2 regions of the Streptomyces sp. NPDC042102 genome follow, and region 1 is predicted to be linked to the other one. Evidence: riboswitches for the same ligand, from Rfam matches in the RefSeq annotation. Region 1 holds a riboswitch; the other holds the start of a gene.

Region 1 (5,129 bases):
GCCATGCTCTGTCCCATGATCGTAAGACCCGCCGGCGTCACCGTGACCCACGTGCTGATCGCCGCCTGCTGCGTGGTCTTCCTCCTCGGACCGGCCTCGGGCCTGAACCCCTCCTACGGGACGGGCGAGCAGCTCCTGGCCTCGGGCACGGCGTACTTCCGCCGCTGGGGGGTGGTCCCGGCCGAGCTCTTCCCCCCGGAGGCGCGGAGCCTGCTCACCCCGCTGACCGCCCTGTTCGTCCACGGCAGCTGGCTGCACCTGCTGGGCAACATGCTCTTCCTCTACGTCTTCGGCACGATGGCGGAGGAGCGGATGGGCCGGACGGTCTTCCTCGGCTTCTACGTGGTCACCGGCTATCTCGCGCTGGTGGCGTACGCGGCCGCGCACGCCGCCTCCCCGGAGACGCTGGTGGGCGCCTCGGGCGCGATCTCGGCGGTGCTCGGCGCCTTCCTCTGCCTCTTCCCGCGCGCCCGGGTGACGACGCTGTTCCCGTTCCTGCTCTTCCTGCCGCTGCGCTTCCCGGCGTGGCTCGTGCTGCTGGCCTGGTTCGCCCTGCAGTGGCTGGCGGCGCACCGCGCGGGCAGCGGGCCGGGCGTGGCGTACCTCGCGCACGTGGTGGGGTTCTCGCTGGGATTCCTGGGGGCGTGGGCGCGCTACCGGCGTACGACTAGAGTGAAGCGACCAGCGACGGCCACCGAGGGAGACAGCCAGCCGTGATCACCGCGATCGTGCTCATCAAGACCAGCGTGGACCGCATCCCCGAGATCGCCGAGTCGATCGCCGCGCTGGACAGCGTCAGTGAGGTCTACTCCGTCACCGGTACGTACGACCTGATCGCCCTCGTGCGCGTGGCCCGCCACGAGAACCTGGCGGACATCATCCCGGGCCGCATCAGCAAGATCCCGGGCGTGGAGGCCACCGACACGCACGTGGCGTTCCGTACGTACTCCCAGCACGACCTGGAAGCGGCGTTCGCGATCGGCCTCGACGCGTAGCCCCTGGCCGGGGAGGGACGGCAGCGGCCCGGCGCCCGGCCGACGGACGGGCCCGGGTCCGCCGTCGCGGCCGTCACAGCGCCGGGAGGCTCTCGCCGGGCAGCGCCGCACGGCCCACTCCCGCACCCGGCCGCGCTCGCGCCGCCAGTCGCGGACCAGCTCTGCCGGCCCCCGGTGCCCACTGCGGCAGCGGCCTGCCGACCGCCTCCCTGAACGTCGGTACCGGATCCCAGTAGGTCATGCGGCGCAGCGTACGCCGAGCGGTGCGAGGGTCCGTCAGGAGACGGGGACGCAGCGGCCCTCCTGCGTGCGGTACTGCCACTTCGCGCCGTCCGTGACCAGTTCCTTCACCGCGCCCACGAACCGCTCCACGTGCTCGTCCGGGGTGCCCGCGCCGAAGCTGACGCGGATGGCGTTCAGGGACCTCCCGTCCGGGGCCGCCTCCGGGGCGCCGCACTCGCCCGGCTCCTGCGGGGCGCCGCCCAGCAGCGTGCGCACCAGGGGGTGGGCGCAGAAGAGGCCGTCGCGGACGCCGATGCCGTACTCGGCGGAGAGCGCGGCGGCGAAGTGCGAGCTGTTCCAGCCGTCCACCACGAAGGAGATGACGCCGACCCGCGGCGCGTCGTCACCGAACAGGGACAGCACGCGGACCTCGGGCACCTCGGCCAGCCCGGCGCGGACCGCGGCGATCAGCCGCTCCTCGCGGGCGACGAGCGAGTCGAAGCCGGCCTCGGTGAGCGCCTTGCAGGCGGAGGCGATGGAGTAGACGCCGATGACGTTGGGCGAACCGGCCTCGTGGCGGGCCGCGGTGGTGTGCCACTCCACGTCGACCCCGCCGTCCGTACGGCGCGAGACCGTGCGCGAGGCACCGCCGCCGGCCAGGTACGGCTCGGCCCGCTGGAGCCAGTCGGCGCGGCCGGCCAGGACGCCGGAGCCGAAGGGCGCGTACAGCTTGTGCCCGGAGAACGCGACCCAGTCCACGTCCAGTTCGGTCACCGAGACCGGGTGGTGCGGGGCGAGCTGGGCGGCGTCCAGGACGATCCGCGCGCCGTGGGCGTGCGCCGCGGCGGCGAGCTCCTTGACGGGCCACAGTTCACCGGTGACATTGCTGGCACCGGTGACACAGACCAGCGCGGGGCCGTACCCCCCTTCCGTTGTCGCGGTGCGGGCGGCCAGCGCCCGCTCCAGGGTCTCGACGGCCTGCGCCGGGGTCCGCGGGGCGTCGAGGCAGGTGACCTGCGCGTCGCCCCACGGCAGCAGGGAGGCGTGGTGCTCGGTCTCGAAGACGAAGACCCGGCAGCCCGCGGGGAGCGCCCGCGCCAGGAGGTTGAGCGAGTCCGTGGTGGACCGGGTGAAGACCACCTGGTCGGTGGAGCGGCAGCCGAGGAACTCGGCGACGGTGGCGCGGCTGGCCTCGAACAGGTCGGTGGACAGCTGCGAGAGGTAGCCGGCCCCCCGGTGCACGCTGCCGTAGTACGGGGCGTAGCCGGCGACGTCGTCCCAGACCCGCTGGAGGGCGGGGGCGCTGGCGGCGTAGTCGAGCGCGGCGTACGTGACCTCGCCCCCGGTGACCAGCGGCACGGTGACGTCCCGGCCGAGGACGGGCAGCGGCTCGGCACAGCCGGTGCCGGCGGTGGCGTGGGTGGCGTGGGTGGCAGCGGACATGGCGGAATCTCCCGGCGGCAGGGCTGAATGGCTTCGACGGATCGCCCGTACGCGGGTACGGCGCGGAGGCCGTCCGGGGTACGGGATGCCTCGGAGCACGGGGGGCGTCGAGCGGGCACGTCCGTACACCGGTGAGTGGGTACGTGGGTACGCCGAAGTGGCCCGGATCCGAGGGGGGAAGAAGGGGCGGGAGCCGCCCTATCGCATTCGCTTGCTCACGGAAAACGCTCCTCGAGAGACCAGGACCCCTGGTGTCGAGGGATCCGCGCTTGCCGCAGGCCTTGCTGCCTGCGACCTGGTCATCACCCGGGGCACCCCGCCACGGAAGGAGGGTTGCCGGACAGCGAGCCGGGGCCTTGACGCTGTCACTCGTGACCTGGTGAGCATCCTGCCATACGCACGCGGAACGGCAAGACCCCGGTCCGCATGCTGGACCGGGGTCACCCGTTTCGAGCCGTCACGCCGTCGGGAGGCTACGCGTTGCTGACGTTCACCCAGCGCTCCAGGGCCGCCCTGGCCGCGCCCGAGTCCACCGACTCGGCCGCCCGCTCGATACCGGCCCGCAGCTGCTCCTCCAGGGTGCCCGGGCCCGGGTCCAGGGCCACCAGGGCCGCCGCCGAGTTCAGCAGCACCGCGTCGCGCACCGGGCCCGTCTCGCCGGCCAGCAGCCGGCGGGCCACGTCCGCGTTGTACGAGGGGTCCCCGCCGGCCAGGGCGGAGACGTCGACCAGGGAGATGCCCACGTCACGCGGGTCGAAGGGCTGCTCGGTGACCTTGCCGTCGCGGACCCACCACACCCGCGAGGTCGCCGTCGTGGTCAGCTCGTCCAGGCCGTCGTCACCGCGGAAGACCAGCGCCGAGGAGCCGCGCTCGGCCAGCACGCCCGCGACGATCGGGGCCATCCGGGGGTCGGCGACACCCGTCGCCTGGGAGCGCACCTTGGCCGGATTCGTCAGCGGGCCCAGGACGTTGAACGTGGTGCGGATGCCCAGCTCCCGGCGGGCGGCCGCCACGTGCCGCAGGGCCGGGTGGAACTTCACGGCGAAGCACATGGTGATGCCGGCTTCCTCGGCGACCGCCACGACCCGCTGGGGGGACAGGTCCAGGTTGACGCCGAGCTTCTCCAGCACGTCCGAGGCCCCGCTCGACGAGGAGGCGGCCCGGTTGCCGTGCTTGACCACCTTGGCACCCGTACCGGCGACCACGACGGCCGACATCGTCGAGATGTTGACGGTCTTGGCGCCGTCGCCGCCGGTGCCGACGATGTCCACCGTCCGGCCCGGCACCTCGATGAGATTGGCGTGTTCGTACATGGTGCGCACGAGGCCGTTGATCTCGTCCACCGTCTCCCCCTTGGCCCGCAGGGCCACCAGGAAACCGGCGATCTGGGCGTCCGTCGCCTCACCGCGCATGATCTTGTCCATCGCCCAGGCCGTGTCGTCCACGGCCAGGTTCCGGCCGGCGAGCAGCGCGTCCAGGAGGCCCGGCCAGGAAGGGGCCGCCACGCTGTCGCCGCCTGCCGGGGTCACAACGTTCATGGTCCGCTCCAGGGTCCACAGATGCCGATGGGAAGGGTCCCAGCCTATCCAGCTCCACGGACGGCGAAGAGCCCCGTCCAGACACTGGACGGGGCTCTTGCCGTGGCGATCAGTTTTCGGCCGGATCAGTCGGCCGGACCGGGCGGCCGGAGATCAGTGGTGGCCGTGGCCGCTCTGGATCTCCTTGTACTCCTCCACCGTGGGCTTCGGAATCTGGTTGCCCTCCGCGTAGAAGCCCTTGCTGAGCTTCGCGCGGAGCTTCTCCATGGCGCCGACCTTGCGCTCGACACCGTTCTCGTCGACCGTCGGGCCGATCTCGAGCGGCTTGTACTGCTCGTGCGCGGTCAGCGTGTGCAGCTGGCCCTGCGGCAGCGGCTCGTGGATCTCGACGAACTCACCGTGCGGCAGACGCTTGATGATGCCGGTCTCGCGACCGTGCAGCACCTTGTCGTGGTCCCGGCGCTGGAGGCCGAGGCAGATCCGCTTGGTGACGATGAACGCGAGGACCGGGACGACGAAGAAGCCGATCCGGACGAACCAGGTGATCGCGTTGATCGAGAGGTGGAAGTACTGCGCGAACATGTCGTTGCCACCGCCGATCAGGAGCACGATGTACTCCGCGATCCAGGCGACACCGAAGGCCGTACGCGTCGGGGCGTTGCGCGGGCGGTCCAGGATGTGGTGCTCGCGCTTGTCGCCGGTGACCCAGGACTCGATGAACGGCCACACCGCGATCGAGCCGAGGACCAGCGGGAAGAGGATCAGCGGGATGAACACGCCGAGCACCAGCGTGTGACCCCAGAGGTTGATCTCCCAGCCGGGCATGGCACGGATGAGGCCTTCCGGCATACCCATGTACCAGTCGGGCTGCGCACCGGTGGACACGTGGTCCGGGCGGTACGGGCCGAGCGCCCAGATCGGGTTGATCGAG
Region 2 (5,129 bases), on a different contig from region 1:
CATGCCGCGCTCGAGACCGCGCCGGGCCTCCTCGTCGAACGCGATGATCTTGGCCATGTGAAGTGGTCCTCCCGGACTGGGGTGGATTGCCTTCGGACCGTGTGGCGCCCGCGACGGACGGCCTGCCTGCCCCGGCGGTTCCTTCCCACCGGGCCTGCGGGCCTCACCGACCCGGTCCTCGTCTTTATCACTCTCACCCGGAGAGTGCTAACGCCAATGATTAGCACTCGCCCCCCTCGAGTGCAAGCGGCTCCCGGGAAACGGACACGGTCCTGACGGCGGCGCCCGCGGACGGGGTCCGGGCACGCGAAGGGCCCGCACCCCCCTCCGGGATGCGGGCCCCTCGTACGTTGCCGGTGGTGGTCGATCGCGCCGGGACTAGCCGATGGCGAGCTTGACCATGTCCGCCTGCGGACCCTTCTGGCCCTGCGAGATCTCGAACTCGACCCGCTGACCCTCTTCAAGGGTGCGGTACCCGTCCATCTGGATCGCGCTGTAGTGGACGAACACATCCGCACCACCGTCGACCGCGATGAAGCCGTAGCCCTTCTCCGCGTTGAACCACTTGACGGTGCCCTGAGCCATGCCTAACTCCCCTATTACTGGCCCTTGCGCAGGACCGCACTTCGCGGTCCCGGGTCAGAACTTGCGCCGGAACGCCTCGACCGCGGCTGAATGTATCTGCACCAGTGCTGTCTGCAACAGGTCATTCCGACGAGAATTCTGGACACGCGGATACGCTGAAATCCAGTGAAAAGTTGGCATATTCCAGGGCAACTCGGACCCGGCATATCGCGCCAAAGCCCCATACCGCACGCGCACATTGACCCAATGTCGACCATGCCGCGGCGCCGCCATATGCGGCGGGCAAGAACAGGGCGTGGGACTTCCCCAACTCTACCGCGCCCAAGCAAGCAGAATTGCCCCCTCCGCTTTTGCGGAAGGGGCAATTCATATGCGTGCGCGTGTCAGCAGCCCCCGGCCACGGCGGGGATGATCGAAACACCCGCGCCGTCCGGCGTCACCGTCTGCAGACCGCCCTCGAAGCGCACGTCGTCGTCGTTGACGTAGACGTTCACGAACCGGCGCAGTTTGCCCTGGTCGTCCAGGACGCGCGCGGCGATGCCCGGGTGGTTCTTCTCCAGGGACTCGATGACCTCGGCCAGGGTCGCGCCCTCGGCGGGGACCTCGGCCTGACCGCCGGTGTACGTGCGCAGGATGGTGGGGATACGGACGTTGACGCTCATGGCGCTACCGCCTTTCCGTGGTGCAGGAGAGAGAGGAGAGGGGGATCAGGCCAGGCCGGCGGCGCGGAACGCGTCCAGGCTCGGGCGGATGGTGGCGGTCTGGCCGCTGTCGGCGGCGACCGCCTCCAGGGTCTTGAGGCCGTCACCGGTGTTCAGGATCACGGTGGTCAACGACGGGTCCAGGACGCCGTTCTCGATGAGCTTCTTCGTCACGCCCACGGTCACTCCGCCGGCGGTCTCCGCGAAGATGCCCTCGGCCCGCGCGAGGATCTTGATGGCCTCGACCACCTGCTCGTCGGTGACGTCCTCGACGAAGCCGCCGGTGCGGCGCGCGATGTCCAGGACGTAGGGGCCGTCGGCCGGGTTGCCGATGGCCAGCGACTTGGCGATGGTGTTCGGCTTCTGCGGGCGGACCACGTCCTGGCCGGCCTTGAAGGCGGTGGACACCGGGGAGCAGCCCTCGGCCTGGGCGCCGAAGATCTTGTACCGCTTGTCCTCGACCAGGCCCAGCTTGATGAGCTCCTGCAGCCCCTTGTCGATCTTCGTCAGCTGCGAGCCGGACGCGATCGGGACGACGATCTGGTCGGGCAGCCGCCAGCCGAGCTGCTCGCAGATCTCGTACGCGAGGGTCTTGGAGCCCTCGCCGTAGTACGGCCGCAGGTTGACGTTGACGAAGCCCCAGCCCTCGCCCAGCGGGTCGCCGATGAGCTCGGAGCAGAAGCGGTTGACGTCGTCGTAGTTGCCCTCGATGCCGACCAGGTCACCTCCGTAGACCCCGGCCATGACGACCTTGCCCTGCTCCAGGTCGTGCGGGATGAACACGCAGGAGCGGAAACCGGCGCGGGCGGCGGCGGCGCCGACGGCGCCGGCCAGGTTGCCGGTGGAGGAGCAGGACAGGGTCGTGAAGCCGAAGGCGCGGGCGGCCTCGACGGCGATGGCCACGACGCGGTCCTTGAAGGAGTGCGTCGGGTTGCCGGAGTCGTCCTTGACGTAGAGCTTGCCGGTGACGCCGAGCTCCTTGGCCAGGTTCTCGGCGTCGACGAGCTTGGTGAAGCCGGGGTTCAGGCTCGGCTTGGAGGCCACGTCGGCGGGGACGGGCAGCAGCGGCGCGTACCGCCAGATGTTGTTGGGGCCGGCCTCGATCGCGGCGCGCAGCGCCCCGGGGTCTCCGGCCGGGAGCTCGTAGGCCACTTCCAGCGGGCCGAAGCATTCGGCGCAGGCGAAGATGGGGCCGAGCTCGAAGCGGGTACCGCATTCGCGACAGGAGAGCGCGGTCGCGGGACCGAGGTCGACGGTGGTGGTGGTTCCGGCAGTCTGTGCAGCCATGACGGCGAGGCCCTTTCTCCTCATCTTCCTCGTGACGCACTTCGCCACGAGACGGATTTGGCACCTTCCCTAGCCGGGGACCTCGCTGCGTGTTGCGTACGCAGTCGCGAGAACCGACTGGAGGGTTGCCGGGGCTTCAACGGGCCGTTTCCCTCTGCCCCTCTGGATGAGCGGTATGGCACCGGGCATCGCGCTCCATGCGCGGGTCCGGGCGTTTATGCGCGAGGGCCCCCGACGTGCGAGGGTCCTTCGCGTTGTTCAAGACTGTAACTGAAGGGTCGGGCCGTTGAGACAGCCGTCCGATCCGCGAGATGGATCACACCGGGGAGTGCTGAAGGTGCTGGAAGAGGTGGAGCGCTGGCTGGCCGATCGCTCCTGGGCCGCCGCCGACCGACCGCTCGACCAGCTGGTTTCCGCGAAACGGGCAGCCGGGACGACGGTCAGCGTGGTGCTGCCCGCGCTGGACGAGGAGGCCACGGTCGGGGCGATCGTGGAGACGATCCGGCGGGACCTGATCGAGGCACTGCCCTTCCCTCTGGTGGACGAGCTGGTCGTGGTCGACTCGGGCTCGAGCGACGGCACCGCGAAGGTGGCCGCCGCGGCCGGCGCCCGGGTGGTGCACCGCGACGCGATACTGCCGCGGATCCCGGCGGTGCCGGGCAAGGGCGAGGTGCTGTGGCGCTCGCTGCTGGTGACGAGCGGCGACATCGTCTGCTTCGTCGACGCCGACCTGCGCGACTTCTCGTCGGTGTTCGTGTCGGGGATCGTGGGCCCGCTGCTGACCGAGCCGGACGTGCAGTTCGTCAAGGCGATGTACGACCGCCCGCTCGGCACGGAACCCGGCGGGCGCGCCCCCGGCACGGCTCCCGGCACGGCCCCCGGCCGGGGGGAGCAGGGCGGCCGGGTGACCGAGCTGGTCGCGCGCCCGCTGCTGAACCTGCACTGGCCGCGGCTGGCCGGCTTCGTCCAGCCGCTGGGCGGCGAGTACGCCGTGCGCCGCTCCCTGCTGGAGCGGCTGCCGTTCCCGGTCGGCTACGGCGTGGAGCTGGGCCTGCTGGTCGACGCCCTGCACACGGTGGGCCTGGACGCCCTGGCCCAGGTGGACGTGGGCGTACGGCTGCACCGGCACCAGGACGGTCTGGCGCTGGGCCGGATGGCGGCCGCGATCTACCGCACGGCGCAGCTGCGGCTCCCGCCCGGGCACTCCCCCGGCCCGCGCCGGGGGTACCCCGCCGTACGGCCGGAGCTGACGCAGTTCGAGCGCGGACCGGAGGGCTTCGTACCGCACACGTACCCGGTGGACACGCAGGAGCGGCCGCCGATGCTCGACATCGAGGAGTACGCGCCGCACCGCGTGGCGTGAGCGCGGCCGCCGTCGCGGGCTCCGTGGCACCCGTGGCCCGCGTGGCCCCGCGGCCGGCAGCGCCCGGCCGGCCCGGCCGGGAGTGGCGTTGGTCTCGCCGCGGCGCGGGCGGCGGAGCGGACGTTTGAGCGGGAGCGGCCCCGGCTAGGTTGGCCGCATGGCTTCCCAGGTACTCGTCGCCGCCAACCGCGGCCCGCTCACGTACGCCCTCGCCCCCGACGGCACCCTCGACGCCCGGCGCGGCGGCGGCGGTCTCGTCTCCGGCCTCTCCGCCGCCCTCGCGGAGCAGCCGGAGGCGCTGTGGATCTGCGCGGCCCTCTCCGACGCCGACCGCGAGGCGGTCCGCCGGGGCGTTTCCGAACCAGGCGTCCGGATGCTGGACATCGATCCCGCCGTCTACGACGACGCGTACAACGGCATCGCGAACTCGGTGCTGTGGTTCACCCACCACGGCCTGTTCGACATTCCGCGCGAGCCGGTCTTCGACACCGCCTTCCGGCACCGGTGGGACTCCTACGTCGCCTACAACCGGGCCTTCGCCGAGGCGCTGGCCGAGGAGGCGGCCGAGGGCGCGACCGTGCTCGTGCAGGACTACCACCTGGCCCTGGTCCCCAACCAGCTCCGCACCCTGCGCCCCGACCTGCGGATCGGCCACTTCTCGCACACCCCGTGGGCCTCGGCCGACCAGCTGGACGTCCTGCCCGACGAGATCCGCGCCGAACTGCTGTGGGGCATGCTCGGCGCGGACGTCGTCGGTTTCCACACCTGGGGATGGGCGAACCGGTTCCTGGCCGCGTGCCACCTGGAGGACGCCACCGGGATCGCCGATCCGCACTTCTCGGCCGGCCCGCAGGAGCGGTACGTCACGCAGGTGCGGCGCTCGGCGCCGCGCCACAAGCGGGCGGACGTGGTGGCGTACCCGCTGGGTGTGGACGGCGAGGACCTGCGGGCGCTGGCCGGCCGGCCGGAGGTCGACGAGCACCTGGCGGCCCTGCGGGCGGAGGCGGGCGGCTGCCGCACGATCGTGCGCGTGGACCGCACGGAGCTGTCGAAGAACGTGGTGCGCGGGCTGCTCGCGTTCCGGGAGCTGCTGGAGGTCTACCCGCAGTGGCGGGGGCAGGTCGTCCACTTCGTCTTCGCGTACCCCTCGCGGCAGGACCTGAAGGTCTACCGCGACTACACGGCGCGGGTGA

The links. Region 1 has a riboswitch for S-adenosylmethionine ahead of ACZ6KO_RS09710 (aminotransferase class V-fold PLP-dependent enzyme). Riboswitches for the same ligand answer to the same signal wherever they lie in the genome.
Region 2: linked by a shared signal. The riboswitch ahead of thrC (threonine synthase) and the one ahead of ACZ6KO_RS09710 (aminotransferase class V-fold PLP-dependent enzyme) in region 1 are both predicted to bind S-adenosylmethionine.

What each region holds. Positions count from the first base shown of each region.
Region 1 is NZ_JBVJDL010000002.1:365,905-371,033, forward strand. It holds gene ACZ6KO_RS09700 (rhomboid family intramembrane serine protease) at 16-717, shown strand; gene ACZ6KO_RS09705 (Lrp/AsnC family transcriptional regulator) at 714-995, shown strand; gene ACZ6KO_RS09710 (aminotransferase class V-fold PLP-dependent enzyme) at 1,272-2,660, opposite strand; SAM riboswitch class IV at 2,921-3,037, opposite strand; gene trpD (anthranilate phosphoribosyltransferase) at 3,134-4,198, opposite strand; gene qcrB (cytochrome bc1 complex cytochrome b subunit) at 4,352-5,129, opposite strand, start outside.
Region 2 is NZ_JBVJDL010000013.1:23,852-28,980, forward strand. It holds gene groL (chaperonin GroEL) at 1-57, opposite strand, end outside; gene ACZ6KO_RS31030 (cold-shock protein) at 379-585, opposite strand; gene ACZ6KO_RS31035 (MoaD/ThiS family protein) at 969-1,247, opposite strand; gene thrC (threonine synthase) at 1,293-2,597, opposite strand; SAM riboswitch class I at 2,591-2,746, opposite strand; gene ACZ6KO_RS31045 (glucosyl-3-phosphoglycerate synthase) at 2,911-3,936, shown strand; gene ACZ6KO_RS31050 (alpha,alpha-trehalose-phosphate synthase (UDP-forming)) at 4,094-5,129, shown strand, end outside.